2 regions of the Clostridium sp. HBUAS56017 genome follow, and region 1 is predicted to be linked to the other one. Evidence: predicted binding sites of a transcription regulator. Region 1 holds the regulator's gene; the other holds the start of a gene.

Region 1 (16,689 bases):
GGCTATGAAGATAATAGTGATAAATGGACAAGTATCTATACTCCACAAACGATAGGAACTTTTTCATATTATTTTGTAGTTTCTAATGGTTCTGATGTAAAAGCTTATGGAGATGATGATGGTTATTTTGCAGAGGGGAAAGTAGGAAATTTAGGTGAAGTTAAAAATTATGAGTTTAATGTATGTACGAAGGACTTTAAAACTCCTGATTGGTTAAAGAATGGAGTTATATATCAGATATATCCAGATAGATTCTTTAATGGAGATAAAGATAATGACTATATACAAAAGTACGCTAGAGGAACTACTCCATATGAGTTTGCAAGTGATTGGTATTCATTACCTAAGGATCCACAATTAATGAATAAGGAAGGGTATCCAAGCAATGCTAATAAAGGTGATATAAATACTTGGTCAAATGACTTATATGGTGGTGATATAAAAGGTATAGAAGACAAAATTAAGTATTTAAAAGCTGTTGGAGTTACAATACTTTATTTGAATCCAGTAGCCCAATCAATTTCAAGTCATAGGTATGATACAACAGATTATAATAAAATTGATCATCAGCTTGGAGAGATGGAGGATTTCGTGAATCTTGCAAAGGCTGCTAAAGAAAATAATATGCATATTATACTCGATGGGGTTTTTAATCATGTATCTGATGATTCGGTTTATTTTGATAGATATGGTAAATATGTTGCTAAAGGAAGACCACTTGGAGCATATCAATATTGGTCACATGTTTATGATGAAGTTAATAACAATGGATTAAGCTTAAACGATGCAGAAAAGAAAATAACTGATTACTATAATTCTATTGGAATTACAGATTTACATTATAAAGATTGGTTTATAATAAGTAATGTTAAAGTTATGGAAAAAGATTCACAAGGGAATGAAACTGGTAAATATACTTATGGATATGAAGGATGGTCTGGTTTTGAATCAATGCCAGTAATACAAGCATTAAATGGATCAGAGTATAATGTGAAGACCTGGGCCAATGAAATAATTGATGGAGATAATTCAGTAGCAAGACAATGGCTTAGAGAAGGATCAAACGGTTGGAGAATAGATGTTGCAAATGAAGTATCTGATGAGACTTGGAGAGCTTTTAGAAAGACGGTAAAAGGAGAAGGGGATAATGCTATAATAGGAGAAATATGGACAGATGCATCGAATTATATTTTAGGAGATATGTATGACTCTGTAATGAATTATAGATTTAGAGGTGCTGTTCTTAATTTTGTCAAGGGAAGTCAAGATGATAATAAGACAGCGGTAACTGCAAAGGATTCTATGAATGAGCTTGAAAAGATGAGAGAACAATACCCAAGAGAAGCTTTAGAGGCTATGATGAATTTAATGGGATCTCATGATACTCAAAGAGTGCTTTCAGCTTTAGATGGATATCAAAAATCTACAAGAGGATTTGCCAACCCTGCCACAGACTTAGCTAAGGCAAAAATGAGATTAATACCATTTTTACAGATGACATATATAGGGGCACCAACAATATATTACGGCGATGAAATTGGAATGGTTGGATGCGATGATCCAGATAATAGAAGAGGATTTACTTGGGGAAAAGGTGATAAAGAATTGGTTGAATGGTATGGAAAACTTGCAGCGATAAGAAGTGCCTATTCATCACTAAGGACTGGAGAAGTAAATGTATCAGAAGTTCAAACTGAATTTCAAAATGATGTAATGGCCTATGTAAGAAATGATGAAGACTCAAAGGTATTAGTCGCAGCCAATAGAAAAGAAAATGAAATAATGACCACTCTTACAGTACCAACAATTAAAGATGGAACTAAGCTTACTAATATTCTAAATACTGGAGAAAGCTATGTTGTAAAAGATGGAAAGGTAACAGTTAAGATTCCAGCCTTTGGAGGAGTTATTTTAGCTGATAAAGTAAAAGAAATTAATTTTAATAAAGATGATTTAAAGGATGCTTATAGTTCTAATTCAATAGTTCAAAACAGAAAAGTGCCAGATACTGATAAGCAAATAGAAGAAAAGATAAGTAAGTCAGAGAATGGAAGCGAAGTAGTAATTTCAAATATGAATGAGGGAATAAGTACAAACCTTTTAGAGTATATAGTAAATTCAGGAAAAAATCTTAAGATAGTAATTCAAAGAGGAAACATTAAAATAACAGTTAAAGATGTTGGTAAACTTAATGAAACTTTAAAGAGTCAAGGTTTAACTGATTTTCAAATTACAGTTAGTGACAGACTAGTTAATGATATAAAAAATCAAAATATAATAGATAAATTTAATATAAAAACTAATTTAAAGGATGGAGTTTTAGGCACCGATATGATTTTAGAAGTTTCTGTAGATAAGAATTATGAGGGAAAAGAATTATATTGCTACTATGTAGAGGGTAATGGAAGCTTTGTACAAGTTGGTAAAGGTGAAGTTAAGGATAGTATATTTACCTTCACTACAAATCATTTTAGTGATTATGTCATCTTAGATAAGGAAGTAACTAGTAATGATAATAGAAATGTTGTAAAAGATGGGGCTAATAATACAACAGATAAAGATAATAGTGGAAATACTAATATTACAAGTGGTGTTAAAACTGGTGATAAAGTTTCTGGCAACGAAGTTATGCTGTTGATGTGTATGTTATTTATATCATTTGTAGGAATGAAGTGTCTTATCAAAAAGAAAAAAGCATAGTAAAAGTAAAGAACCGACCTTTAACAAGGTCGGTTTTATTACAACTACGCCATAGCGTTTAACTTTGCAGCTAATCTTGATTTCTTTCTAGCAGCCATGTTTTTATGAACTACTCCCTTTTGAGCAGCCATATCTAAAGACTTAGAAGCTTTAACGAATAATTCTTTAGCTTCATCAGCACTGTTAGCTGATACTGCAGCTTCAAACTTCTTTATAGCAGTTTTTAAAGCAGACTTAACCATTCTATTTCTAGCAGTCTTCTTTTCTGCAACTAATATTCTCTTCTTTGCTGATTTGATATTTGCCATTCTTAATTCACCCCCTCTAAATTTTATAGGGCCTCTCGCAGTTTTGGGGAAATCTGCATACGAGTCGTATTCAACACACCATATTATAGCATTGAAATTTATTAGATTCAAGTATTAAATTTATGTAAATCGGAAAAATAAGTGTAAGAGTATTTAATAGGTGAGGTGTACAAATGATTAATGTAAGAACAGACTTAGCAGTTGAAGCGTGTGAAATTTATAAAAAAGAAAATAATAGAGAGGCTGATGGTGTTGTTGTTGAGGAATATGAAGAAGATGAAACTAAAATAACAAAGGTTAGAGTTATGACAGAAGATGGAGCTGTTAAAATGGGAAAACCTATTGGGAATTATATAACTTTAGATATTCCTGAATATACTGCATATGATGGCGAACTTATGGATCAGGTTTCTAAAGTGTTAGGAAAAACTCTAAAGAAACTTGCAAACATAGATGAAAATAAGTTAGCTTTAATAGTTGGGCTAGGAAATAGAAATGTGACTCCAGATGCTTTGGGGCCTAAAGTAACAGAAGGAATAATGGTAACAAGACATTTAAAATCAGTAATGCCAGATGCTATAGATGATAACGTTGTACCCGTAGCTGCCATAGCTCCAGGAGTTTTAGGGGTTACAGGAATAGAGACGGGAGAAATAATTAAAAGCGTAGTTGATAAAATTAAGCCAGATTTAGTGATTTGTATTGATGCATTAGCATCTAGAAGGATAGATAGAGTGAATAAAACTATTCAAATAAGTGATACTGGCATATCACCAGGTGCGGGAGTAGGTAACCATAGAATGAGAATAAATGAGGAAACACTTGGAGTGAAGGTAATTGCTATTGGAGTTCCTACAGTTGTTGATGCAGCAACTATAGCTAACGATACTATAGATTTAGTTCTCGACGATTTAATTGGTCAATCAGAAGAAGGAAAAGATTTTTATAATATGCTAAAAAAAGTTGATAAGCATGAGAAAAGCGTACTCATAAAGGAAGTATTAGATCCTTATGTTGGGGACTTAGTTGTTACTCCTAAAGAAGTAGATTTAATGATAGATTCCTTATCTAAAATAATATCAAATGGAATAAATATTGCAGTTCAGCCTAATATGACAGTTGAAGATATTAATAAGTTCTTAAATTGATATCTTCTTATAATAATTATGTAAAATCCTCATATAAATATATAGTAAATCTTATTATGGGATAAGAAAGGGGGATTTTAGGTGTACAGACGAACATTAGGAAGAAAAACTGTTAAACAAAAAGTAAATTTAGGGGTAATAATATTATTGGTTATTCTTATGATATTTTCCTATAGGGTAATTAAAGTTCTAAGTAGTAATAAAGAAAGAGGGGGATTTGCCTATGTTCAATTATTGAATTTTGGCATGCCTGTTGTAGAAAATCAAATATACAATGAAGGAGCTTATGCTGAGAATAGCTTATCGATAAAAAGAGTATGCTTAGAAGCTTTAGGACTTAAAAATATCAGTAGCTTTGCAATTATAAATAATGAAGTAAGTTTTTATAAGCAGGGTTTTCAAGCTAATTCAAAAATTGCATCAGTTGATATTAGTCCATTTAAGATTAATGATAGTTCTATTGCAAAGCAAGATGATACCAGTAGTGGAAATAATGTGAACACCAAAAACTCACTAGCTTATGATCCTAAACTAAAAAAGAATATAGATCATTCAAAACCAGAAGTGCTTATATATCATACTCATACGACAGAGAATTACGCTGAAGCTGGGGGGGATACCTTAGATGAAAATTACAGTGTTGTTGGAGTTGGTAGTGAGATTAGCAGAATATTAGAAGAAGATTATGGGGTTTCGGTTATACATGATAAAACAAACCATAGTGTATCTTATAATAATAGTTATGATAGGTCTAACGAAACAGTTAGTAGATATTTAAAAAAGTATGGGGATTTTAAAATGATAATAGACCTTCATAGAGACTCCTTAGATAATAAGGGGGCTGTTACAGCAAATATAAATGGTGAGAATGTAGCGAGGCTTATGTTTGTAACTGCTAAAAACAGCACAAGGTATGGAAAGAATAATGCCTTGGCAGAGGAATTCCTGAATAAGGCAAATGCGCTTTTCCCAGGACTTATAAGACAAATATATTCATATAATCATGGGATTAATGCTTTCAATGAAAGTTTAAGTGATAGTTCAATATTAATTGAGTGTGGAGCTAACGTAAATACTTCAGCTGAAGCTAAAGGCTCTGCAAAATATATAGCAAGGTTAATTGCGGAGCATATAAATAGATAATAAATATGTATAAAAGACTATAAAGTGAGCATCCTTTAAGATATAAAGTGAAACTTTTTTAGGTAGAGAGTTTTAACTCTACTTAAACTTAGTTTTTAATTTCCCATATAGAGGGAATTAGTCCAGAAGCTGCAGTTTGTTATTTTACCTTTAATGAAGAGAGGTTTTTATGGCTGTAGTTATAGGATAAAAGTATCTTGGAGGGTGTTCAATTTTGAAAAAAAGAACAAAATTTAGAATAATATTTAATTTATTAATGGCTATTTTAATTCTTGCAGGACTTACTAGGGTCAACATAATTAATACAAAAGCTTTATCCCCGCTAGATAATACTAATGAGAACTATGAAAAAATATCTGAAGCATTTGGAGAAGAATTTTCTAATTTTATAAAAGATAATGCTTTAATTAAGATATATAAAGATGATTTGAAGGAAGTTTTAGTAAGAGTAGGGGGAAAAGATTTTAAAATAAAAAAAGAATCTAGCTTAATTGAAGGAGCAGAAAAAGCTGTGGAAAACATAGGAGATTTTTTTTGCTCAGTGAGAGATAAGATTGAGAAAGTTATAATATAAAAACTGTATTTCTAATAAGTATGGTTTTTTATTGACAGTGGGTCAGTGGTTTGTGATATAATTTAGCTGATTTAATATAATGGGGGTGAAGTAGCTGTCCTTAAGTAAAGGCAGCTTTAATATATGAGTAGTAATAGGAAGCAGTACATAAGAAACTTTTCAATAGTTGCACATATAGATCATGGTAAGTCTACATTAGCAGATAGATTATTAGAGGCAACAGGAACCCTAACTCAAAGAGAAATGGAAGCTCAAGTTTTAGATAATATGGAACTTGAAAGAGAGAGAGGAATAACAATAAAGTCACAAGCAGCTAGACTTGTTTATAAAAGAGAAGATGGAGAAGAATATATCTTAAATCTTATAGACACTCCAGGGCATGTAGATTTTACATATGAAGTATCAAGAAGTTTGGCAGCTTGTGAAGGCGCACTTTTAGTAGTGGATGCTACTCAAGGTATTCAAGCGCAAACTTTAGCAAATTGTTATTTAGCATTGGATAATGATTTGGAAATAGCTCCAGTTATAAATAAGATAGATTTACCATCTCAAAGAGCAGATGAAGTTAAGAGGGAAATAGAAGATGTTATAGGAATAGAAGCTGAAAGTGCACCTATGATATCAGCAAAAACAGGTTTAAATATTCCAGATGTATTAGAAGAAATAGTTAATAGGCTTCCTCCTCCAGAAGGAGATGAAGATGCACCATTAAAGGCTTTAATTTTTGATTCTTATTATGATAGCTACAAAGGTGTTGTATGTTATGTAAGAATAAAGGATGGAAAGGTTAAGCCAGGAACAAGGATAAAACTAATGGCTACTAATAAAGTTTATGAGGTAGTGGAGGTTGGAGTATTTACTCCAAAGTTAATGCCAATTCCAGAGCTAAGTGCAGGAGATGTTGGATATATAACAGGTTCAATTAAGAATGTAAGAGATGCTAGAGTTGGAGACACTATAACAGAAGCAGATAGACCTACAAAGAAAGCTCTTCCAGGATATAAGCCAGCTGTCCCTATGGTTTACTCAGGAATATACCCTGTAGATGGAGCTAAATATGATGAACTTAAAGAAGCTCTTGAAAAGCTACAGATTAATGATGCAGCTTTAAACTTTGAGCCGGAAACATCTGTTGCGTTAGGATTTGGGTTTAGATGCGGATTCCTTGGATTGTTGCATATGGAGATAATTCAAGAAAGAATAGAAAGAGAATTTAATTTGGATATAATTACAACTGCTCCATCAGTTATATACAAAGTTATAAAGACAGATGGAGAAAAGTTTGATATCACAAATCCTACAAACCTTCCGCCAGCAACGGAAATTGACTATATGGAAGAACCTATAGTTAAAGCTTCCATAATAGCTCCAACTGAATATGTAGGTGCTGTAATGGAGTTATGTCAAGAAAGAAGAGGGACATATATTGATATGCAATATATGGAGGAAACAAGAGCAGTTATAAATTATGATATACCATTAAACGAAATAGTTTACGATTTCTTTGATACTTTAAAGTCGAGAACTAGGGGATATGCATCATTAGATTATGAGTTTAAAGGTTATGTAAGAACAGAATTAGTTAAACTTGATATATTATTAAATGGAGATGTAGTAGATGCCCTTTCTATGATAGTACCAAGTGAAAGAGCTTATCATAAAGGAAGAGGAATAGCTGAAAAACTTAAAGAGATCATACCAAGACAATTATTCGAAGTACCAATACAAGCTGCGGTAGGATCAAAAATTATTGCGAGAGAGACTGTTAAAGCTATGAGGAAAGACGTACTTGCAAAGTGCTATGGAGGAGATATTTCTAGAAAGAAAAAACTTTTAGAAAAGCAAAAAGAAGGTAAAAAGAGAATGAGACAAGTTGGATCAGTAGAAGTTCCACAAGAAGCTTTTATGGCAGTTTTAAAAGTTGATTAATATTAATTTCTAAAATAGTTTTTTAAGATTTATTTAAGAAATATTATATATAAAATAAGTTATAATTATTTTAGGAATTATAGAAAATAATAGTAATATGCGGGGGGATTTTATGTTTTTAAATGAGTTAAATAAAAATCAAGCTACAGCTTTCATTAATTTAGTAAATCAATTTGCAAATGTGGACCAAGTTTTCGCAAAAGAAGAAAAAGAATTAATAGATGATTATATAAAAGAACTTAACATAGATAAAGAAGTAGTGAATTCTATGAGTTTTGAAGAGATAGTTGATGAATTAAAAGTTGCAAATAATAGAACAAAGTTAATAGTATACTTTGAACTTGTTGGATTAGCATTAGTAGATGGTGATTATGGAGATAAAGAAATTGATTTCTTAGATGAAATAGCTATATCACTTGATATTAGAAGAGATAAAAAGATTGCCTTTGCAAATTATTTCTTCAATTTTAAAGACGTATATAATTTTTCAGTTGTGGAAGCAGAAAGTAAGATAAAATTACTAAAAGAAGAAGCTGAGCTATTATTAGCTTAAAGTATAGATTTGAGAGGGGATTTTAATCTCCTCTTTTTTTATTAGCAGAAGGAGGAGTTTATGAAGGAAATATCTTTATATATACATGTTCCCTTTTGTAAGCAAAAATGTTTCTATTGTGACTTTCCGTCCTATGCATGTAAAGAAGGTGCTATGGATGAATATGTAGAGGCACTATGCAAGGAGATTACAAAAAGGTGCAATAAATATATTATAAAAAGTTTGTTTATTGGAGGAGGAACACCATCATACCTAGAAGAAGAATCTTTGAAAAAACTTATGGAAACTATAAGTGCATTAGAGTTTAAAGATAAAGCAGAAAAGTCTATGGAATGCAATCCTGGAACTGTAAATAGGAAAAAGCTTGAGATAATTATGAAAGGTGGAATAAATAGATTAAGCTTTGGATTACAGACGACAAAAAATGAACTGTTAAAAAAGATAGGGAGAATTCATAGTTATGAAGAATTTATAAAAAATTATTCATTGGCTAGGGAAATTGGATTTAATAATATAAACATAGATATGATGTTTGGATTACCAAATCAAAATTTAAGTGATTGGTTAAATAGTTTAGATGAGATAACTAAGTTAAATCCTGAACATATTTCAAGTTATAGTTTGATTATAGAAGAAGGTACAGCTTTTGATAGGTTGTATAGTGAAGGAAAACTTTCTCTTCCCTCAGAAGAAGAGGAGAGAGACATGTATAGAATGGGAAAAGAATTATTAATATCAAGGGGATATCATCAATATGAAATATCTAATTTTGCAAAAGGTGAAAAAGAGTGCGCTCATAATAAAGTTTATTGGCAGTGTGAAGAATACATAGGAGTTGGAGCATCAGCAAGTTCATTTGTTGAAAATAAGAGAATAAAAAATGTTGATGATATTTCTGAATATATAGATAGAGTTAATAGAAATATATCCATATCAGAAGAGGTATACGAAAATTCTAGAGAAGATAATATAGAAGAATTTATGTTTATGGGGCTTAGGATGAATAAGGGAATTGATGAACAGGAATTTATCATTAGATTTGGAGTGAATATAGATTCTATATATAAAAGGTTAATAGATAAGAATATTAAGGCTGGTTTATTAATTAGAAATGAGGGAAAAATATATTTAAGCCAGAGGGGAATTGAATTATCTAATCAAGTTATGAGTGATATGATATTGTAAATGGAAGAAAAATAAAGTATTTATTAGATAATTAAGGATAGTTAATGAATATTTGAGTTTATTAAACATAGCTAAATTTATTCATAATTGACAAAGAAAAAAAGAAATAATATATTAATTACATAGTCATTAGCACTCAAGTATAGTGAGTGCTAACAAAAAAGAGGTGAGGGTATGGCTATTGATGGAAGGAAGATAAGAATTCTTGAAGCTATAATTAATGACTATATTAGTACTGCAGAGCCTGTAGGGTCTAGAACAATAGCAAAAAAGTATGATTTAGGAGTTGGATCTGCAACCATAAGAAATGAAATGTCAGACCTAGAAGATATGGGATATTTAGAACAACCTCATACTTCAGCAGGAAGAATACCTTCTAGTAAGGGCTATAGATTATATGTGGATAATTTGATGAAGAAATCAATGTTATCTGCAGAAGAAGAATTGCAAATAAAAAAATATATTATAGATAATGCGATGCTAGAAGTTGATAAGATAGTTAAACAAGCAAGTACTTTGCTTTCAGAGTTAACTAACTTAACTTGTGTAGTTCAAACACCATCGGTAATGAGAAGTTATATTAAGTCAGTTCAGTTACTTATGGTAGATGATCATAATTTGATTTCAGTTATAGTTATAGATAATGGGGTTATTAAAAATCATAGGATAAGAGTTAATAAAATGCCTTCCGTTGAAGAATTGCAAGAAATAAATAGGGTGATTAATACCCGTCTTTCAAATTTGACGATTCAAGAAATAAACCTTGAAGTTATTAATAATTTAAAATGTGACTTAAAAGGATATGATGATTTGTTTAACGCAATAGTTCCAGTTTTGTATGAAACTTTAAAAGAAGATAATTCTTCTGAAATATTTATGCAAGGAACTACCAATATATTTAACTACCCTGAGTATAACGATATTGATAATGCAAAGGAAATATTAAATCTTTTATATAATAAGGATTATGTAGTTGAGCTTATTGCCCCAAAAGGTGACCTAACAATAAAGATTGGTGATGAAAATTATATACCAGAAGCTAAAAATTGCAGTGTAATTTCAGCTGAATACTCATTAGGAGATAAGCCCATTGGAACTATTGGACTAATAGGTCCTAGAAGAATTAATTATTCAAGAGTAATAGCTATAATGGCACAGGTTATGAAGGAGCTAAATGATGCATTAAAAGGTCAGGGATTAGAATAACAAAATTATAAAGAGGTGAGGTGTAGCTTTGATGATGGAAGATATAAAAAAAGAAGTTCTAGAAGAAAATGAAGAGGTTAACCAAGAGGTTGATGAAGTTACTAAAGAGAGTAATGAAAATGATGAAACTTTAGAAGTAAATCCAGAAGAGATATTAACTGAACAGGAAGTTCAAAATGATTCAAAGGAAGATAAAGAGGACGAATTAGATATGCTTAGAAAAAATAAAGATGAAATTCAAAAGCTAACTAACGAAGTTGAGACTTTAAAGGATAGACTTCTAAGAGTTACAGCAGAGTATGAAAATTATAGAAAAAGAACAGCTAAAGAAAAGGAAGGTATTTATACAGATGCATGTGCTGATGTAATTAAAGAAGTACTTCCAGTTATAGATAACTTAGAAAGAGCTGTTCAAGCTGATGGTAGTGTTGAAGACCTTAAAAAAGGTATAGAAATGACTATTAAAGGATTAGAAGGATCTTTTGAAAAACTAGGAGTAGAAGAAATTGATGCTTCAGGAGAATTTGATCCAAATTTACATCAAGCAGTAATGCATATAGAAGATGAAAACTTTGATAAGAACTCTATAGCAGAAGTTTTTATGAAAGGATATAAAAGAGGAGATAAAGTAATTAGACATTCAGTGGTTAAAGTTGCTAATTAATTAAAATTAATATATATAAAAGAATAAAGAATAGAGAAATCTATTTTTAAGGAGGAAAATAAATTATGGGAAAAATTATAGGAATTGACTTAGGTACAACAAATTCATGTGTAGCAGTTATGGAAGGTGGAGAACCAGTTGTTATAGCAAACTCAGAAGGGGCTAGAACTACTCCTTCAGTTGTTTCTTTCCAAGCTAATGGAGAAAGGCTAGTTGGGCAAGTTGCAAAAAGACAAGCGATAACAAATCCAGATAAAACAATAATATCAATAAAGAGAGAAATGGGTACTAACCATAAAACAAATATTGATGGTAAGGACTATTCACCACAAGAAATATCAGCAATGATTCTTCAAAAGATTAAGGCTGATGCAGAAGCTTACTTAGGGGAAACAGTTACTCAAGCAGTAATTACAGTTCCAGCTTACTTTAATGATGCTGAAAGACAAGCAACAAAGGATGCTGGTAAGATAGCAGGACTTGAAGTATTAAGAATTATAAACGAACCAACTGCAGCATCACTTGCATATGGATTAGATAAGACTGATCATAGTGAGAAAATCTTAGTTTATGATCTAGGTGGTGGTACTTTCGATGTATCTATACTTGAACTTGGTGATGGTGTGTTCGAAGTATTATCAACAAATGGAGATACTAAGCTAGGTGGAGATGATTTTGATAACAAGATCATGGATTATATAGCTGAAACATTTAAGGCTGAAAATGGAATAGATTTAAGAAATGATAAGATGGCTCTTCAAAGATTAAAAGAAGCAGCTGAAAAAGCTAAGATAGAATTATCTTCATCAACTCAAACAAATATTAACTTACCATTTATTACAGCAGATGCTACTGGTCCAAAGCACATAGATATGAACTTAACTAGAGCTAAATTTAATGAATTAACTCATGACTTAGTTCAAAGATCTGTAGAACCAATGAAGAAAGCATTATCTGATGCTGGACTTTCAATTGGGCAAGTAGATAAAGTAATATTAGTTGGTGGATCAACAAGAATTCCAGCTGTTCAAGATGCTGTTAAGAGCTTTACAGGAAAAGATCCTTCAAAAGGAGTTAATCCAGATGAATGTGTTGCTATAGGTGCAGCTATTCAAGCAGGTGTATTAACTGGAGAAGTTAAGGATGTATTATTATTAGATGTTACTCCTTTAACACTAGGTATTGAAACTTTAGGTGGGGTTGCTACACCTTTAATAGAAAGAAATACAACTATACCAGCTAAGAAGAGCCAAGTATTCTCAACAGCTGCTGATGGTCAAACTTCAGTTGAAATTCATGTAGTTCAAGGTGAAAGACAAATGGCTGCTGATAACAAGACATTAGGGCAATTCACATTATCAGGAATAGCACCAGCACCAAGAGGAATTCCTCAAATCGAAGTTACATTTGATATAGATGCTAATGGTATTGTTAAAGTATCAGCTATGGATAAAGGAACTGGTAAGGAAGCTAATATAACAATAACTGCTTCAACTAATTTAAGTGACAGTGAAGTAGAAAATGCTGTTAAGGAAGCTGAAAAGTTTGCTGAAGAAGATAAGAAGAGAAAAGAAAAAATAGAAGTTCATAACAATGCAGAGCAAGTTATATACCAAACAGAAAAGACTTTAGGTGAACTTGGAGACAAGGTAAGTGCTGAAGATAAGGCTAAGGTAGAAGCTAAACTTGAAGAAGTTAAAAAGGTTAAAGATGGAGAAGATTTAGAAGCTATTAAGAAGGCTGTTGAAGAATTAACTCAAGAATTCTATGCAATTTCTTCAAAATTATATGCTGATGCAGGGGCACAACCAGGAGCTGAAGGATTTGATCCAAACAACATGGGAGGAGCAAACCAAGGAGCAGCTCCAAAAGATGAAAATGTAGTAGATGCAGATTTCAAGGTTGACGAAGATAAGTAGTTGTCAGAAATAGGCTGATCTTATATAATACAAGAGGGAAGGCAGAAAATAAGTCGTCTTCCCTTTTGTTAAGTAAAAATCTTAATAGAAAATAGCAATATAGATACTAGGTGGTGGAATAAGTAGATGGCAAATAAAGACTATTACGAAGTCCTGGGGCTACAAAAAGGTGCTAGTGATGATGAAATAAAAAGAGCCTTTAGAAAGCAAGCTATAAAGTACCATCCTGATAAGAATCAAGGGAATCAGGAAGCTGAAGCTAAGTTTAAGGAAATTAATGAGGCTTATCAAGTGCTTTCAGATCCTGAAAAAAAAGCACGTTATGATCAGTTTGGAACAGCTGATTTTAATGGCGGTGGATTTGGCTCAGGGGGTGGCTTTGGCGGCTTTGATTTCTCAGATATGGGCGGTTTTGGTGATATTTTTGACACTTTCTTTGGTGGTGGCGGTGGTTCACAAAGAAGAAATGGGCCAAGAAGAGGAAATGACCTTGAATATAGTTTAAATTTAACTTTTGAAGAAGCAATATTTGGTGTCAAAAAGGAAATATCTGTTACAAGAAGTGAGTCGTGTGAAACTTGTCACGGAAGTGGTGCTGAACCTGGAACTAGCCCTACTACATGTTCGCATTGTGGAGGTTCAGGTCAAGTTAGAGTACAAAGACAGACTCCTCTCGGAAATTTTGTAAGCACTACAACATGTGATAGATGTGGTGGTACAGGTAAGATTGTAGAAAAACCTTGTCATGATTGTAGAGGTAAAGGGAAGGTTAGAAAGAATAGAAAGATTACTGTTAATATTCCAGCAGGAGTTGATACAGGTAATGTAATGCCTCTTAGAGGGCAAGGTGAACATGGAGAAAATGGTGGCTCACCAGGAGACTTATATGTTAGATTAAGAGTTGCTCCTTCTAAGAAGTTTACTAGAAAGGGTAATGATGTTTACGTTGACGCTCATATTTCTATGGGAAATGCTGCTTTAGGTACTGAAATAAAAGTACCAACTGTAGATGGAGATGTAAAATATACTATTCCAGAAGGTACTCAATCAGGAACTTTATTTAGATTAAAGGGTAAGGGGGTTCCAAGAGTTAATTCTAGTGGACGAGGAGATCAATATGTAAAAGTTATAGTTGATATTCCGAAGAATCTTAATGAAAAACAAAAAGAAGCTTTAAGAGCATTTATGGAAGCTTCAGGAGAAGAAGTTGTTAAAGAAGAAAAGCACAAAAAAGGCTTTTTCCGTAAATAAAATAAAAACTATCCTAGGGATGAGTATCTTTAGGATAGTTTTTTTCGTAATTTGTAATAATTAAGTTGAAAGTAATTTTTTTATTAAATTATGCTATTATGTAGGTTAAGAAGAAATGTATTTATGAGGAGAATAAAAAATGGTTAAAGCAAAAATAGATAAACCTAATTTAAGCAAGGAATTAGTTGATTTTAGTGAAAGTATTAATGAAGTTTTGATCAATGAAAGAGAGTTAACAGATAGTTTTGTCAGTGGAGATCTAGTGGAAGATGTGGAAGAACGGATAGAGATTAGAGGAACATATTTTAAAAATGTAGTTTTTAGTAATTGTGTTTTTAGAAATATAGATTTATTAGATGTTAAATTTGAAAATTGTGATTTATCTAATATTGATTTTTCAGATGGAAGTATTCATAGAGTAGAATTTGACAATTGTAAACTTACTGGAAGCAATTTCGGAGAAAGCAATATGCAAAATGTTTTGTTTAATGAATCTGTTTTGAGATATGGGGATATGGCTTATTGTAAGATGAAGGATGTAGGTTTTGTTAATTGTAATTTAGAGGGCGCAACTTTTCTAGAAAGTAAATTTAAGAATTTGGAATTTAAAGAGTGCAAATTAAATGAAGCTGATTTTATGAATACGGATCTTAATGGAATTGATTTTAGAGATTCTGAAATATCAGCTTTAAATTTAACTGGCAAAGAACTTAAGGGAGCAATAATATCACCATCTCAAGCTATGGAGATTGTAGGACTTTTAGGAGTTGTAGTTAAATAGAGATCCAGGAAAAATAAAGAATAAATATGATGAAGAATATTTATTATTATATGGAAATATTCTTCGCCATATATATGGAAATATTCTTATATTCTTCAGAATATGCTGTAAGAATGCGGGTTTGTATTGACACAATACTTTTTAAAAGTGTAAAATTATATATTAGTCGATAAAGTGAAGAGAGGAATGTGATTTTTTTGGAAGGTAAATGGATAGAAATTAGAGTTATTACTAAGAGTGAGGCTTTAGAACCTATCTCAGGTATATTTTATAGTCTTAACTGTAAGGGAGTAGCAATTGAAGATCCAGAAGATATATTAGGTAGAGAACAAGGTCCTTTAACTTGGGATTTTGCTGATATAAATGTTTTAGAGCATAAAGGGGAAGTAGCTGTAGTTAAAGGATATTTCTCAGAAGAAGACAGTATAGAAGAAATATTAGCTTATATAAAAGAAAAAGTTGAAGAAATAAAAGAGTTAGGTATAGATATTGGAAAAGGATTAGTTGAATCAGAAGAAATGTTTGAAGAAGATTGGGCTAATACTTGGAAAAAATATTATAAGCCAACAAAAATAGGTAAAAAAATTATAGTTAAGCCTATTTGGGAAGAATATGAAGAAAAAAAAGGAGATCTTATAGTTGAACTTGATCCAGGTATGGCTTTTGGTACAGGAGACCATGAAACCACAAAGATGTGTATTCAGGCTTTAGAAAAGTATGTAGAAAAGGATAGTACAGTAATAGATGTAGGATGTGGATCAGGAATACTAGCTATAACAGCAGCAAAACTAGGCGCTAAAAAAGCTATTGGAGTAGATTTAGATCCAGTTGCAGTAGAATCAGCTATAGAAAATGTAGGGTATAATAACCTGAATAATATAGAAATATTACATGGAAATCTAATTGAAGTAATAGATGACAAGGCCAATATAGTAGTTGCAAACATATTAGCTGAAATTGTATGCATATTAACTGAAGATGTTAGTAGAGTTCTTAAAGAAGGTGGATACTTTATATCATCAGGAATAATTCACGATAGAGTTGATATGGTAACTAAAAAGTTAGAAGAATGCGGATTTGAAGTTTTGGCAGTTAATAAAGACGGAGAATGGAATTGTATTATAGCTAAACTTAAATAAGGAGGAATATTATGCATAAGTTTTTCACACCACCAGAAAATGTTAGTTTGGATCAGGGCAGAATAACTGGTGATGATGTTAAGCATATTTACAAAGTTTTAAGGTTATCAGAAGGTGAAAAAATAATTTTGAATAACTGTAATGGTACAGAATATTTAGGCGAAATTTCAGAGGTTTCAAAGACAGAAG
Region 2 (16,689 bases), on a different contig from region 1:
AAAAGGTGTTGATATTATACACGATAACGTGTATAATTAAATCATGGTTAGGAGATAACCAAATAAAAATAATGAAAGAGGTAATGAGAAATGAAAAATATCAGTAACAAATTAAAAGAATTAATGGAAGAATACAAAGGAGAAGAATGTACATTTTTAAAGATGGAATGTGCATTTTCAGAAGAAACAGGTCATGATCCACTTGATAATTTAGGAGTAGATGAATTACTAGAAGATGGAATAATATCATTTGATTTAGGTCAAATAGATAATGAAGCTAATGTAGATTATATTTTAAATGTTGAATTTGATGTAATAGAAGAAAATAAAGCAAATCCTTTAGAAACAGTAATTAAAATAACAGATATAGATATTGTTTAAATTTAATTAACTTATTAACCTTTAACACGTGGTGTAGGTTCTAAGTAGTTAATCCTTAAAAGCTACTTTCCAATTTTATTTTAAAGAGGTTTTAAGCATGGGGAAAGCAATAGATCATACAGGGGAAAAGATAGGTCGATTAACTTTATTAAAACGTAAAAGAGAAAACAAACGTACTTATTATTACTGTAAGTGCGATTGTGGTAATAAACTATGGATAAGGGCCGATAGTTTAAATGGTAATACAAATAGTTGTGGATGTTTTGGAGAAGAAAACTATTTTAAAGCTAAAGATATAACTGGTAAGAAATTTGGAAGACTTACAGCTTTAAAGGCTACAGATAAAAGAGATAAAAATAATGGTTCAGTTGTTTGGGAATGTAAATGCGATTGTGGGAAATTAGCTTATGTAGCCGAATATGTTCTTAATGAAGGAAGCATTAGAAGTTGTGGGTGTTTGGGAAAAGAAAACTCTAAGAACAATATGCAGAAAGCTATTAAAAAGCATTTAGAAATACACATAGTAGAAGGTACTAACATACCAATAATAAGTAGAAATAAGCTACAATCTAATAATAAAAGCGGTTGTACTGGTGTTAGATGGGATAAGACAAGAAAGAAGTGGATTTCCAATATAACATTTAGAAAAAAGGTGTATTATTTAGGGAGACATATAAAAAGAGAAGACGCAATAAAAGCTAGAAAACAAGCAGAAGAAAAACTTTTTGGAGAGTTTTTGGATTGGTATAATAATGTTTATTTAAAAGAACATAAATAAAATAAAAAGGCAGCAGCAAGGAGCAATCCAGCTGCTGTTTTTTTAATTCATTTTAATTTATTATTCAAATTGTTTGATTTTTAAGGCTTTGAAGTTAATTTCTATGTAATTTTTACCTGTTTAGGAGTTTATTTTATTAAAAATACATTACAAATTAAAGAAAATAAGCAAAAAAATAAGACACATTCCTATTTATTCAAGAAATATTGCCTATGTTAACCAGTATATAACCGATATATCCGATTATTTATCTCTATTTATTTTAATTTGTTATAACTAAAGTTGCAAATGTGATAATACACTAATTGTATCACTAAATTCAAGACGTTACAAGCAGTATAGAAGCATATATAATTAATGTATACCACGTGGGATTATAATATTTTGGAGGTTGCAAAAGATGAAAATAGATAGTATTGATATAAATTTTTATAATGAACATATTAACATAATAGTTACTGCTAGAAGAAGGCTAGAGAAGTTGTTTGAAGCATTAGAATCAGATGAAAAAATATGGGACACTATATTTATTACACATGAAAGTGCAGTAATTAGAAGGATGTATCTCAATTATTTGGAGTTATGGCATATGGAATATGAAGGAAAAAACATACAAATTAGATAAATATGTTTTTGAATATAAAGGATCCTTGTAATGATTGTGTGAAATAAAATTTAAAATTAGACAAAAATGTTAGAGCCTAGTTATAATAACTAGGCCCTTTTCTTTTATATTATATTGTTGGGTAATAAATATTTTCTGTAAAAATTAGGATAATAAATCATACAGAAAAACAAATCAAACATTCGAAATGCTTAAAAAACAGTTCATTATAATTCTTACCAGCTTTTATAAATGCTAAACATTATTTTTAAAAAAATACACTAAAACATAAAATTAAAGCTATAGAGAATAAAGCTAGTATAATGGCTATATCTATATGTATAAAACTTTTACTTTTCAAAAGTATCACCTCATTGTTAACTATTACCTTTATGTGGTAAAATTAATCAAGGGGGTGTTTTTATGGAAGAGGAATTAAAGAAATTAGAAAAAGAATGTAGTAAATATGATCAAATTTCTGGAATAGCTTTCATTATAGCTTTAATTAGTTTTATCATAATGTTTTATCACATTATATTTTTATTTATAGTTATAATATCAATCATAAGTTTTGCTAGTAATTTTAGAAAGATGAAATTAGTTATGAAAGAAATAAAAACAATAAAAGCCAAATTAGGATTGAATGAGCAAATTACTAATGAATCCAACGAACTTTTATGTGAAAATGAAATTATAGAAAGTAAAATAAAAAAAGATATAAATGAATTTGATGCAGATTTATATAATAATAGTGTAAATAAAAAAAGAATAACAACAGAAGAATTGTATTTAAATAAATTTGAAGCACTTGAAAAATATAATATTGATAAAGAATTGGACAAAGATTTTCTTAAAAAAATAAGAAGGAGTAATCATGAAGTAGATTACGAAAAGTTTATTAAGTTACCAGGAACAACAAAAAGGCCATACGATTTTATAGTATTTGATTTAGAAACTACAGGGTTAAAATATGATAGTAGCGAAATTATAGAAATTGGAGCTATTAAATTTATAAATGGAGCTCCAGTAGAAACATTTAATACATATATAAAACCTAAAAGAAAGATTACAAAAAAAATAACTTCAATAAATGGAATATCAAATGATATGGTTGAAGATGCTCCATCTATTGAAGATGTAATTCCAAGGTTTGTAAATTTTATTGAGGATTATGTACTAATAGCACATAATTCTGAATTTGATGTAAGTTTTATTATGCATCAAATATATAAAATGGGAATAAAAAAAATAAAAAATAGGGTTATAGATACATTAAAATTAGCAAGACAAAAAGTAAGGGAATATGATTTTGAAACTGATAGAAATTCTAAATTGAATAGTTACAAATTAGAAAGTTTAAAGGATTATTTTGGTTTGTGGAAAGTTGGTTCGCATAATGCACTTGACGATTGCAAAGTATGTGCATATGTGTATTTAATGATAATAGGTGAATATGGAGATATATGTTACGTATAATAAAAAGTTTAAATAATAAGTGTAAAAGTTGAAGGAATCGCTATAGTTAGAACCAGGATTACTATTTATCCTGGTTTTTATTTTTTTATTAGTAATACTTAGTAGGTTAAGTGTATATAAGACTTATCAACTATCTATTTCCAAAATTGATTATTGACATGGTATTTTAGTATATATAGAATATTACCAAGAAAAGGGGGCGACAACAATTTTTGAGAATGAAGTTATGTCAGTAGGCAAAAAGATTAAAAAACTTAGAAATATTATTGGAGTAACTCAAGAGGAAATTGCAGAAGGGATTTGTACCAAAAACTTAATAAGTCAAATCGAAAATAACAGAAAAAAGTTAACTTCTAATTTAGCAGTGGGGCTTGCTAAAAATTTTAATAAAATTGCTAAAGAAAAAAGAATAGACATTAATTTAATTACTGGAGATGAATTAATTAAAGACGAAGATGGCCAAGCTAACAACATATTCTTTTTGAATATTATAAGCGAGTTGAAAGAAACTAAAGAAATAGATAAACTGGAAGAAAAGTTAAATGAGGGTGAAAGATTAATAAAAAAATATAATATCGAAGACAGTATGAAAATTCATATGTATAAATTAGCAGCTAATATTTATTATTTTAAACATAAATATAATAGAAGTGATGAAATGTGTAGGAATGGATTAAAAGTATGTCTTAATTCAGGAAATACTTTAGATGAAGCAAGCTTTTATATTAATAAGTCGCGTAATAATGCAATGCGTCTGAATTATGCAGCCGCATTAGAACAACTAAATTTTGCATTAAAACTAAACAATGATATAGGAAATAATGAAGTTTCAAGAAGGATATATTTTAATAAAGCATTAATATATAAAAAGATAAAAAAAATTAATGAAGCTCTAAAGTATTTACAAATATTGATGGATCAATTTGAGAATGAAGACCAGAAAAAGGTATTGGATTTAAAAATGTTATATGCTAATTGTTTAATTGAACAAAATAATTTTGATGAAGCCGAACATGAGTATATTGAAATTCTTGATTCGGCAATGAAAGATAATGATAAAAATTTAATAGCTATGGCATATAGGAATTTGTCTGAACTATATTTAAATAAAAAAAAATATAAAGATGCAGCAAGATCAATAAAGGAATCTGTAAAAATCAACCCAAACAATTCACATTTTGCTGAAAATCTATACTTTGCAGCAAAAGTAATTAGATATATAAATGAAGATACTGAGAGATATCTTAGAAGAGCATTAAATATATATAATAAAAATAATGGGGAGAATGTGGACTTGGTTGAAAAAATAATTTACGAACTGGTATTGATTTATATTGAAAGAGAAGATGAAGAAAAATTAATACTGATGGCAGATAAAGCAAAAGTATTAAATATAGACTATTCTTTAATATATGCAGAGATTGGAGAATATTATAGAGGTCGAAATGAGGAGAAAAGCATATACTTTAGCAAGAAATCGAGGGAAAAAATTAAACAGATTAAAGAAACATAAAAAGAGGGAAAAAATTATCGCAAATTCCTTTATTATGTTACAATGTTAACTATAATAATGTCAAATTGGTTAACTTTCAGAGGGGGTGAGTAAAATGAAAAAAAAGATAATAACTATAATAGCAGGTACTATACTACTATTAAATGTGGTGTTTGTAGTAGACAAAAATACAAATGCTAATATTAATAAAAACCATGGAGTATCCAGTGCAAATCAAATTCGATTGCAAACAGATGATCCTGATGGGTGGTAAAAATAATAATATAAGAAATATAAAACGGAAAAATTGTTGCAAGACAAACTAACAGAAACAGGAAAAAGTTAACCGGTTCGACATGAATTTGGTTAACTTTTTTTAATTTGCAAGATGGAAAAATTTTTTATATAATCAGTTCATTGAAAAAAAATAAAAAACAGTGCACATAAGAAGTTGGCCAACCTCTATTAAAATGGAGGTAAATGTGGGGAAAGATAAAATAGAAGAACTAAAAGAAAGATTATATAGAGCAATAGATTTTCATGGAAGAGATTCACCTATAGTTTTGGAAATTAGTAAGGAATTAGATATTTATATAGTAAAAGTAATGAAGAGAAATAATATATAAAAGGTGGGGGACTATGTTAGACAAAACATATGAATTGGATAATAATTATATTTTGGAATTATTAGAAGAGGAAGAAGATAAATTAATAGAGCAGTTATGTAGTGTTCTACCAAAAGATACACTATTTATATTTTCTAAATTTTTAGCGGTTGAAAGTGAAATAAAAAGGTTGAAAATTACAACAGGAAAAGATTTGCTATTTAAGACTTAATACAAGCGCATATTGATTCATAGATTTATAAATTTATAAATTTATAAGGATAATATACTTAAAGAGAACCTATATTATATTTAAGGTTCTCTTTTTATAAGTCAAAAATACGTCAAAAATCAATTTAATATTGTTGGTTATTACTAATAATACAATTTTAAAAGAAGTCTCATAATATATATATATTATTATTTATTGTGAAAGAATTATTACATTAATATATATGCTAGAGAGAACAAAATAAAGGTAGATTAGGTTTGAGGTATTTGAAACTTGGTATTATAAAATAGAGCATCATTATAATAGATATGTAAGAATAATATAATATTGATTGCAGTCAATAGAGAATGTACAATAAAGGATATAATATAAAAGGTATGGAGGGCGTAATATTTGGATGAAAAAACGGTAGTAATAAGACTTGTTGTAGCCTTCTTGTTAGGTGCAGCAATTGGATTGGAGCGAGATTTAACAAATAAAACTATAGGAATAAAAACCCACGTGATGGTATCATTAGGTTCAGCTTTAACCATGATATTTGGTATTTATATGTCTCAAGAAAACAACCTAATTGACCCAACAAGAATTTCTGCACAAGTAGTATCTGGAATAGGTTTTTTGGGAGCGTTATGTGTATTAAAAGATCGTAATAATACTATATTAGGGTTAACTACAGCATCATCTATATGGGTAATGGCATGTATAGGGATTGCTGTTGGAGGGGGATTTATAAGTGGAGCTGTAACTACAACAGTTCTTATATTAATAAATCTTATATTTGTTTCAAAAATAAAAAGAATAATTAAAAAAAGTTCTATTTATAAGAGAAGTCATGATGATTGTGAGGAATAAATTGAATATGTATAAAAGCAGTGGTGGAGAGGTTAATTCATTGCTGCTTTTTTTATCCTTTTCGTCTAGCAGATTTTGATTTTTTTATTGGTATGTACACATCTCCTGGATGATTTTTAACAAAATTTAAATAACGTTTTATTTTCTCCTCATTCTTTAATCTTTCTATAGTATAAAGTCTATAAGAGAGTTCACTATTAGTATAGAGAGCATGGATTTGACAATGACATGTTCTGCATAAAAAAGCTATATGGGAGTCCCTTCCCCCTTTTTCTACTGGAATTAAATGATGTTTAGTTATTTCTGATATTTCCCTGCCACAAAGCTCACATCTATATTTTTTATTCATAAAATACTCACCCTAGATAATAGAATTATAATTGGAGAGATTATATCATTTTTGTATGAAAAAATCAAAGATAGGGGGAAAGTTATGTTCCAATTTGAAACTCAATTAGATAAGTTGAAGCATGAGGTGCTTACAGAGGTAGCTAAGTTAGCAAAAGAGGACAAGCTAACAAAGGATGAGATTGAAAAAATTCCTTACGAAGTTATAAAGGGAGATACAGCTATGTATAGGTGCTGTGTTTATAAAGAAAGAGCTATAGTTCTGGAGAGGGCAAAATTGGCTTCTGGCTTCTTGGCCAATGGAGATACGATTGATGAGGATTTTATAGATATAACTCCAGATGAGCAGATAATATATGTCATTGAAGCTGCTTGTGATAAATGTCCAATAAATAAATATAGTGTAACTGATTCATGTAGAAATTGTATAGCGCATAGATGTCAAAAAGCTTGCAACTTTGGAGCAATAAGTTATGTTGCAGGAAGGGCTTATATTAATCAGGAACTTTGCAAGGAATGTGGCATGTGTCAAAAAGTTTGTCCTTATGATGCTATTTCTGAAGTTATGAGGCCTTGTAAAAGGGTATGTCCTACAGGTGCACTGGATGTAAATCATGAAAATAGAAGGGCTATTATAAAGGAAGAAAAGTGTGTTAATTGTGGAGCTTGTATGTCAGCATGCCCATTTGGTGCTATATCAGATAAAAGCTTAATCGTTCCGGTTGCAAAAGCTTTAAGTAATAAGGAAAGGATATATGCAGTAGTTGCGCCAGCAATAACAGGACAATTTGGAATGAAGGTATCCTATGGGCAAATTAAAAATGCAATTAAGAGGATAGGATTCAGGGATATGTATGAAGTAGCTTGCGGTGCTGATGCTGTTACTGTTCATGAAGGCGTCGAGTTTGTAAATAGGATGGGAAAAGAACAATCATACATGACTAATTCATGTTGTCCAGCTTTTCTGAATTATATTGAAAAAATATTTCCTAGTGAAATAGGTAATATATCAGGTACTGTATCGCCAATGATAGCTACAGGAAGATATATTAAAAAAAATCATCCGGATGGAAAAGTTGTATTTATAGGACCATGTACAGCCAAAAAGGGGGAGGCTGTTAAGGAGGATATTAAAGATGCGGTGGATTATGTGTTAACATTTGAGGAGTTGGTTGCTCTTTTTGATGCCTTTGAGATAGATGTTGAGAAATGTAGTGAAGAAGTGGTTGATGATGCTTCTATATTTGGCCGTGGTTTTGGAGCATCAGGAGGATTGACCGCAGCTATTGAAAATTATATGAAAGAAAGCGGTATAGATGTTGAATTTAATGCTATAAAAGTTTCAGGCGGAGCAGAGATAAAAAAGGTTATGAAGCTTACTAATATAGGCAGACTTAATGGAAACTTTATTGAAGGAATGATGTGTGAGGGGGGGTGTATTAATGGCGCTGGGGCAGTAGTACCGTATCAGAAAGCGAAAGGTATATTTAATAAGATAAATGTCAATGCTAGAAAGAAGACTGTTTTATCAAATGATATTATTAATGATTATATAGATATTAACTTAGAAAGAATTAATAAAAAATAGGACATGTGAAAAATCAAGAAAATATGAGTAAAACAAAGAAATACAATAATAGTTTTGAGTAATGGCCATTAATGGCGAGATAATATAAAAAAGAATATTTGAATAATATGGATACAGGATATATTATAATTGTATTAGCACTCATTAAGAGTGAGTGCTAATACAAGTTTTTATGTAGTAGTTCTATAGAACTATTTTTATAATCTTAATTTAATTAGATTAAGAAAAGGACAGAAGAAAATAAAATTATATAAATATTAAGGAGGTTTTTCAATGAATATCAAACCACTTGGAGAAAGAGTAGTAATTAAGAAATTAGAGGCAGAAGAAACTACTAAAAGCGGAATAGTACTAACAGGTACAGCTAAGGAAAGACCACAAGAAGCAGAAGTAGTTGCAGTAGGACCTGGAGCTGTTGTAGACGGTAAGAGGGTTGAAATGGAAGTAAAAGTTGGAGATAAAGTTTTATATTCAAAGTATGCAGGTACAGAAGTTAAAGTTTCTGGAGAAGAGTATACTATTTTAAAACAAGAAGATATTTTAGCGATAGTTGAATAGGAGGTAATAGAGATGGCAAAAACATTAAAATTTGGTGAAGATGCAAGAAGATCTATGCAAATAGGGGTAGATAAATTAGCTGATACAGTAAAAGTTACATTAGGACCTAAGGGAAGAAATGTAGTATTAGATAAAAAGTTTGGAGCACCACTAATAACAAATGACGGTGTTTCTATAGCTAGAGAAATAGAGTTAGAAGATCCATATGAAAATATGGGAGCACAACTTGTAAAAGAAGTTGCTACTAAGACAAATGATGTTGCTGGAGATGGAACTACAACAGCTACTCTTTTAGCACAAGCTATTATAAGAGAAGGTCTTAAAAATGTAACAGCAGGAGCTAATCCAATATTAATTAGAAATGGTATAAGAAAGGCTGTTGAAAAAGCAGTTGAAGAAATTCAAGGAATTTCAAAACCAGTAGCAGGTAAAGAAGACATAGCTAGAGTTGCAGCTATCTCAGCAGCAGATGAGGAAATTGGTAAGTTAATTGCTGATGCTATGGAGAAGGTTGGTAATGAAGGTGTAATTACTATCGAAGAATCTAAATCAATGGGAACTGAATTAGACGTAGTTGAAGGTATGCAATTTGATAGAGGATATGTATCACCTTATATGTCAACAGATATGGAAAAGATGGAAGCTTCTTTAGATAATCCATACATTTTAATAACTGATAAGAAAATTTCAAATATACAAGAAATACTACCAATACTAGAACAAATAGTTCAATCAGGTAAGAAGTTATTAATTATAGCTGAAGATATTGAAGGAGAAGCTATGGCTACTCTTGTAGTTAATAAGTTAAGAGGAACATTTACTTGTGTTGCTGTAAAAGCTCCAGGCTTTGGTGATAGAAGAAAAGAAATGCTTCAAGATATAGCTATTTTAACTGGTGGAGAAGTAATATCTGAAGAACTAGGAAGAGATCTTAAAGAAGTAACTATCGAGATGTTAGGCCAAGCAGATAGTGTTAAGGTTACTAAGGATAATACAACTATCGTAAATGGTAAAGGAAGTTCAGCAGCTATTAAAGAAAGAGTTGGCTTAATTAAGAATCAAATTGAAGAAACAACTTCAGAATTTGATAAAGAAAAATTACAAGAAAGATTAGCAAAGCTTTCTGGTGGAGTTGCAGTAATCAAAGTTGGTGCAGCTACAGAAACTGAACTTAAAGAAAGAAAACTTAGAATTGAAGATGCTTTAAATGCAACAAAAGCAGCAGTAGAGGAAGGTATTGTACCAGGTGGTGGAACAGCATATGTTAATGTAATAAATGAAGTTGCAAAATTAACATCAGATGTTCCAGATGCACAAGTTGGTATAAATATAATCGTTAGAGCTTTAGAAGAGCCAATGAGACAAATAGCTGCAAATGCAGGAGTTGAAGGTTCTGTTATAATAGAAAAAGTTAAGAATAGTGAAGCTGGTATGGGATACGACGCATTATATGGAGATTATAAGAATATGATAAAAGCTGGTATAGTTGATCCAACTAAGGTAACAAGATCAGCACTTCAAAATGCAGCATCAGTAGCATCAACATTCTTAACAACAGAAGCAGCTGTTGCTGATATTCCACAAAAGGAAACTCCAATGCCAGGTGGAGCTCCAGGAATGGAAGGAATGTACTAAAAAGAATTTTTAATACTAAAAATCTCGTAATGAAAAATTTCATTACGAGATTTTTTTGTTTTTCTTCATAAATTTGAAAGAATTATGGAAAGTTTTTTGTAAAAAGTAACTTGTATAATTAGTTGTAGCAAGAGGAGTGAGGGGAGAAGGATGTGATAAAGATAATGATTTTTATAATAAGTGTTGTAGTTGTAATTTTAGTAATAAAAGCAATAATAGGTAGTAAAATTTGCACAGAAGACAGAAGTCATAACCTTGATGAAAAAATATTTAATTTTCTTCAAAGTAATGAGAATCGTAAGTATATATATTCCAAGGCGGTAAAACGAAATAAAGGTAATTCCTCTAATACTTGTGTCTATTTTTTAGCAGAATTATTGAGGGAAAATAACTTTATGGTGCCAAATGAAACAAAAAAGGTATCAGAAGTTTTAAAAATGTTAAAGGAAGATGGGTGGAAAAAACATAGCAATTATGAAGAATTAAAGCCTGGAGATATATGCTTTACCACAGATAGTGACGGGAATAAGGATGGAATTCCAACACATACTTATGTGTTTATGAAATGGGTAAAGGAAGGAAGTTATGATTTTGCCTATGTATGTGACAATCAAGCAAAGGATTATAATGGGAGGCTTTATCATATTAGAAATATAAGGAATGTAGAAAAGACAAATGGTTTTAAGAAGGAGGCGTTTGCATTTTTTATGAAGAAAAGTTAATTGGAAGGTTCTCTAACCAGCATGTATAATAGGGGAAGAGGGGGAGTATTATGACAAAATTTAATGTTCTAATGGTAGACGATGAATATGAAATACGAGAAGCTGTTGAAATATATTTGAAAAATGAGGGGATAAAAGTATTTCATGCAGCAGATGGGATAGAAGCATTGAGGGTGGTTGAATTAGAAGAGATACACCTTATATTAATGGATTTAATGATGCCTAAGATGGATGGAATTAAAGCTACATTTAAAATTAGAGAAAGCAAAAACATTCCTATAATAATGCTTTCAGCAAAATCAGAGGATACTGATAAAATATTAGGTCTTAATATAGGTGCTGATGATTATATTACAAAACCATTTAATCCAATGGAATTAGTAGCTAGAGTTAAATCCCAATTAAGAAGATATACAAGCTTAGGTCAATACGATGAACAGGTTGATGATGAGGTAAATGTAAGAGGACTTATATTAAACAAAAGTTCAAAGATGGTAATAGTGGACGGAAAGGAAAAGAGCCTAACATCATTAGAATATAAAATATTAGAGCTTTTAATGACTAATAGGGGAAGAGTATTTTCTATTGAAGAGATATATGAAAGGGTGTGGGATGAACCATTTCATAATTCTGAAAATACTGTATCAGTTCATATAAGGAGAATAAGAGAGAAGATTGAAATTAACCCAAGAGAACCAAAATATTTAAAGGTGGTGTGGGGAATTGGCTATAAAATTGAAAAATAAATATACAGTTGGAATAGCTTTTGTTATATTAATTTATATTCTTGGTATTTCATTGCTGACAGCAAATGATTTAATAAAAAATAAAGAGTATTTAAAATCAGATGTTTATTTTACTAGTTCACAATTTCAACATGATTTAGTTAGTTATTTTTATAATATAAAAAATCTTAATGAAATATATAAGGATTATTCACTAAAATCAACTGATGATAAGGTCACAAATAGTGAATTAACATTATCTAAAACATTGTATGATACTGATTTAAGCAATAGGGAAGATGAAATAAACGGCAAGTATAAATATGAGATAATAAATGCTGCACAGCAAGATAATAAGAATGAGGTTAAAAGACTAACAGAGGCAAGAGATAAAGAACTTAATGAAATAAAATTAGAAAATTCTAAAACTATCGAGGATTTTAAAAAAGAGATAGTAGCTTATAAAAATAGAGATTATGAGAATATTAAAAGAGCGGTAGAAGACAAGAGTATAATAAAATATTATATTGCAGATAGTAAAAATAATGTCATAGATACCAATATAGAAAATATTTCAGATATAGATGAGTATATTGAAAAGACGGCTTTGTATAGTATTAAATTTCCTTATGAAGTTAAGGAGTTTGATAAAATGACCTATATAAATATGTGGGCAGAAGCAAATAATAAAAAAATTTATTTTGTTGTATCTAAGGATATTGATAAAAATAGTTTCATATATAAAAATTATAATTATTATAATTCTGTAAAAGAAAGACTGCATAAAGAAATTGTAATCGGAATTGTATCATTATTAATAGGACTTCCTTTACTAATATTGATATTGAAGAAAAACAATGAATATGTAGCAATCTTAAAAAACATAGAAAAGTGGTATAGAAAAGTACCCCTAGATATACAATTAATTATATTTATAATTTATATGTTTATAATGATGAAATATATAAATAAAGTGGTGTTCTTTAGTAAGCCTTATAGGTTTGGGCAAGTTTATATACTTACTATTGTAGCAGTGTATATATTATATTTAGTTATTAATGTAAAACAGATAATATATTTTAAAGGAAATAGAAATGAATTTAGAATAGGGATTAAAAAATGTTTAGTTAATAAATTATTAAGTAGAATTAGAGAAAATTCTAAGTTCCAAAGTATTAAGTTTAAAACTAAAATCATGACTACACTTACTTTGCTACTTGGATTAATCACATTAGGTGTTTTTGCATGTATAAAAAATTCAAGAGAAGGGTTTGTAATAGTCATAGCAATATCATATATATTATTTTACATGATATTCATGATTTACTATATTTTTAAGATAGGTAGATTTGTCATTGGAATTGCAAAGGGCACAGAAGAAATAGTGTTAGGAAATCTTAATTACACTATAGAGGAAAAAGGAAGAGGCGAGCTTTTAAAGATAGCTAATAATATCAATAATATGAAGGCTGGAGTTAAAGAAGCTCTTAAAAGTGAGATGAAGAGCGAAAGGCTCAAATCTGAGCTTATAACAAATGTATCGCACGATTTAAAAACTCCATTAACATCTATTATTAACTATGTAGGATTATTAAAAAAAGAGGGGATATCTAATGAAGAGGCAGATAGATACATAAATGTATTGGATAGGAAATCTCAGAGACTTAAGGTAATTATAGATGATTTATTTGAAGCTTCTAAGATGGCAAGCGGTGCTGTAGATCTTGAAATAGAAAAGTTAGAGGTGACTTCACTTTTAAAGCAGACATTGGGAGAATTTGATGAAGCAATTAATAATTCAGAATTAACATTTAGGCTAAAGTTTCCTGAAGAAAAGGTTTATGCTAATTTAGATGGAAAAAAGACTTGGAGGGTATTTGAAAATCTTATAAATAATATATTAAAATATTCTCAGCCAGGAACTCGAGTATATATTTCATTAAAAGAAGAGGATGGTAAAATAGTTATCACTATGAAAAATACATCTTCTTATGAAATGGATTTTGAGAGTGAAGAGATATTTGAGAGATTTAAAAGAGGAGATAAATCGAGAAGTACTGAAGGTACAGGTCTAGGGCTTTCTATTGCTAAAAGCATACTGGAAATTCAGGGGGGAGAGCTTAGTATAAAAATTGATGGAGATCTTTTTAAAGCTAAAATCATCATACCATCGATTGATGAATAGTTCAAAATTTAATATTTACTTTGATCCAGGATATAAAACTAATTAAATATATCTTGGATTTTTTTATAGACAAAATTATAAATCCTTCGTAAATTGGCTAGAATCTATAGATAAAGAAAGATTATAGCTTTAAGGAGGATGAACTGGTGAAAAATAAACATAAATACATAGAGAAAAATGTTAATGGATTTACTTTAGTTGAAACAATAGCGGTTATAGCTATAATAGCAATATTATTTAGTGTATTTACTCCCAAAGTTGCAGGATACATAAAAGAGGCAAAGAAAACAAAGGCATTGGAAGAAGTAAGGCAGGTAGTATTAGCTGTAGATACATATAATATAAAAGCAAGCTCTGCTATAAGTACAAATGATACTTTTGGCAAAATTAAGAGTACAATTAATGGTTCCTCAAATGAAAATGATCTTATTGACTTTACTAGAATTAAAAGTATATCTAATACTACGACATATGGTAAGATGAAAGAATTATTATTAGGAGGCTATAATTTCACGCTAGATGATAATGGTGTTATTTCATAAAATAAAAATGCAATTTTACTTTCAATTCTATTGACTTTAGCAATATGATACATTATAATAAGTTTAATTTAGTAACAGGCACATTTTAAGCTCGTATATCCCCTGAATATGGCAGGGAGTATCTACCGGAAGCCGTAAATTTCCGACTATGGGTGAATTTGATATACTTATATATTCTTGTTATATAGGCATATTAACTTCACTTTATAGTAAGTTAATGTGCTTTTTTTGTACTCAAAATTAGGCAAGAAAATGAAATAAATCTTGCACTTTGAATTAGAAATGAATTAAATTAATCATAAATTGAGGGAGGATATTAAAAATGGCAAGAATATTAAAACAAGCATACACTTTCGATGACGTATTACTAGTACCAAATAAATCAGAGATATTACCAAGAGAGGTAACACTTGCAACTAATCTAACTAAGAAAATTAAGTTAAATATACCGCTAATAAGTGCTGGAATGGATACAGTAACGGAATCTACAATGGCTATTGCAATAGCTAGAGAAGGCGGAATCGGAATTATACATAAGAATATGACAATAGAAGAACAAGCTAGAGAAGTAGATAGGGTTAAGAGACAAGAAAATGGAGTAATTACAGATCCTATATTCCTTTCTCCAGAACAAACTTTACAAGATGCAGAAAATCTTATGGCTCAATATAGAATATCAGGAGTTCCAATAACTGTTGATGGTAAGTTAGTTGGTATCTTAACTAATAGAGATACTACATTTGAAACAGATTTTACAAAGAAAATTGGAGATGTAATGACTAAGGAAAATTTAGTTACTGCACCTGAAAACACAACAATTGAACAAGCTAAAGAATTATTAAAGAAGCATAAAATTGAAAAGCTTCCTTTAGTTGATAAAGATGGAGTATTAAAAGGATTAATAACTATTAAAGATATAGAGAAAACTAGAACATTCCCAAATGCAGCTAAAGATTCTCAAGGAAGATTACTTTGTGGTGCTGCTGTAGGTGTAACAGATAACATGATGGAAAGAGTTGAGGCTTTAGTAAAAGCTAAGGTAGATGTAATTACACTTGATACTGCTCATGGTCATTCTAAAGGAGTTTTAGAGGCAGTTTCTAAAATTAAATCTGCATATCCAGAACTTCAAATTATAGCAGGTAATATTGCAACAGCAGAAGCGGCAGAAGATTTAATTAAAGCTGGAGCAGACTGCGTAAAGGTAGGTATAGGACCTGGTTCAATATGTACAACAAGAGTAGTTGCTGGAGTTGGAGTTCCTCAATTAACAGCTGTTATGGATTGTGTAGAGGTAGGAAGAAAATATGGAGTTCCAGTGATTGCAGATGGTGGTATTAAATATTCAGGAGATATAGTTAAGGCGATGGCTGCAGGGGCTTGTGGAGTTATGATGGGGTCATTACTTGCAGGTTGTGATGAAGCTCCAGGTGAAATAGAAATATATCAAGGAAGAAGCTATAAAGTATATAGAGGAATGGGTTCATTAGCAGCTATGGCTTGTGGTTCTAAAGATAGATATTTCCAAGAAGGAAATAAAAAGCTTGTACCAGAAGGCGTTGAAGGAAGAATAGCATATAAAGGATATGTTGCTGATACTATATTCCAACTTCTTGGAGGAATAAGATCAGGTATGGGTTACCTTGGATCAAAGAATTTTGAAACTTTATATCAAACAGCTACATTTGTTGTTCAAACTTCAGCTGGACTTAGAGAAAGTCATCCTCATGATATAAATATAACTAAGGAAGCTCCAAACTATAGTGTTAGTCAATAACTTAGTGTAAAATATAATAATTAATAGAAAGATTATTGGAGGGTAACATGAAGAAAGAATTAGTCCTAGTAGTTGACTTTGGCGGTCAATATAATCAATTAATTGCTAGAAGAGTAAGAGAATGTGGAGTTTATTGTGAAATAATCCCATATACTTATACACTAGATCAAATAAAAGCTAAAAACCCTA

Evidence for each region. The regulator HrcA, encoded in region 1, represses chaperone genes, less so after heat shock. The targets are predictions, from matches to a motif close to TGTTAGCACTCNNNNNNNNNGAGTGCTAACA.
Region 2: a site for HrcA is predicted at 8,489-8,519, ahead of groES (co-chaperone GroES). Genes of this name have one in related genera too.

The regions. Positions count from the first base shown of each region.
Region 1 covers NZ_SULK01000001.1:350,401-367,089, reverse strand. Annotated here, with positions in the region: gene FAY47_RS01925 (alpha-amylase family glycosyl hydrolase) at 1-2,700, shown strand, start outside; gene rpsT (30S ribosomal protein S20) at 2,745-3,008, opposite strand; gene gpr (GPR endopeptidase) at 3,182-4,156, shown strand; gene FAY47_RS01910 (stage II sporulation protein P) at 4,238-5,299, shown strand; gene FAY47_RS01905 (hypothetical protein) at 5,514-5,873, shown strand; gene lepA (translation elongation factor 4) at 5,997-7,802, shown strand; gene FAY47_RS01895 (hypothetical protein) at 7,915-8,355, shown strand; gene hemW (radical SAM family heme chaperone HemW) at 8,416-9,540, shown strand; gene hrcA (heat-inducible transcriptional repressor HrcA) at 9,715-10,746, shown strand; gene grpE (nucleotide exchange factor GrpE) at 10,781-11,410, shown strand; gene dnaK (molecular chaperone DnaK) at 11,476-13,329, shown strand; gene dnaJ (molecular chaperone DnaJ) at 13,456-14,580, shown strand; gene FAY47_RS01865 (pentapeptide repeat-containing protein) at 14,720-15,361, shown strand; gene prmA (50S ribosomal protein L11 methyltransferase) at 15,559-16,500, shown strand; gene FAY47_RS01855 (RsmE family RNA methyltransferase) at 16,512-16,689, shown strand, end outside.
Region 2 covers NZ_SULK01000012.1:35,851-52,539, reverse strand. Annotated here, with positions in the region: gene FAY47_RS11450 (hypothetical protein) at 91-381, shown strand; gene FAY47_RS11445 (AP2 domain-containing protein) at 479-1,159, shown strand; gene FAY47_RS11440 (hypothetical protein) at 1,560-1,784, shown strand; gene FAY47_RS11435 (3'-5' exonuclease) at 2,187-3,239, shown strand; gene FAY47_RS11430 (helix-turn-helix domain-containing protein) at 3,466-4,752, shown strand; gene FAY47_RS20305 (hypothetical protein) at 4,847-5,005, shown strand; gene FAY47_RS11425 (aspartyl-phosphate phosphatase Spo0E family protein) at 5,214-5,357, shown strand; gene FAY47_RS11420 (hypothetical protein) at 5,371-5,568, shown strand; gene FAY47_RS11415 (MgtC/SapB family protein) at 5,962-6,420, shown strand; gene FAY47_RS11410 (HNH endonuclease) at 6,473-6,769, opposite strand; gene FAY47_RS11405 (4Fe-4S dicluster domain-containing protein) at 6,854-8,356, shown strand; gene groES (co-chaperone GroES) at 8,630-8,914, shown strand; gene groL (chaperonin GroEL) at 8,927-10,549, shown strand; gene FAY47_RS11390 (hypothetical protein) at 10,702-11,271, shown strand; gene FAY47_RS11385 (response regulator transcription factor) at 11,322-12,017, shown strand; gene FAY47_RS11380 (HAMP domain-containing sensor histidine kinase) at 11,995-14,181, shown strand; gene FAY47_RS11375 (prepilin-type N-terminal cleavage/methylation domain-containing protein) at 14,328-14,723, shown strand; purine riboswitch at 14,795-14,892, shown strand; gene guaB (IMP dehydrogenase) at 15,046-16,500, shown strand; gene guaA (glutamine-hydrolyzing GMP synthase) at 16,548-16,689, shown strand, end outside.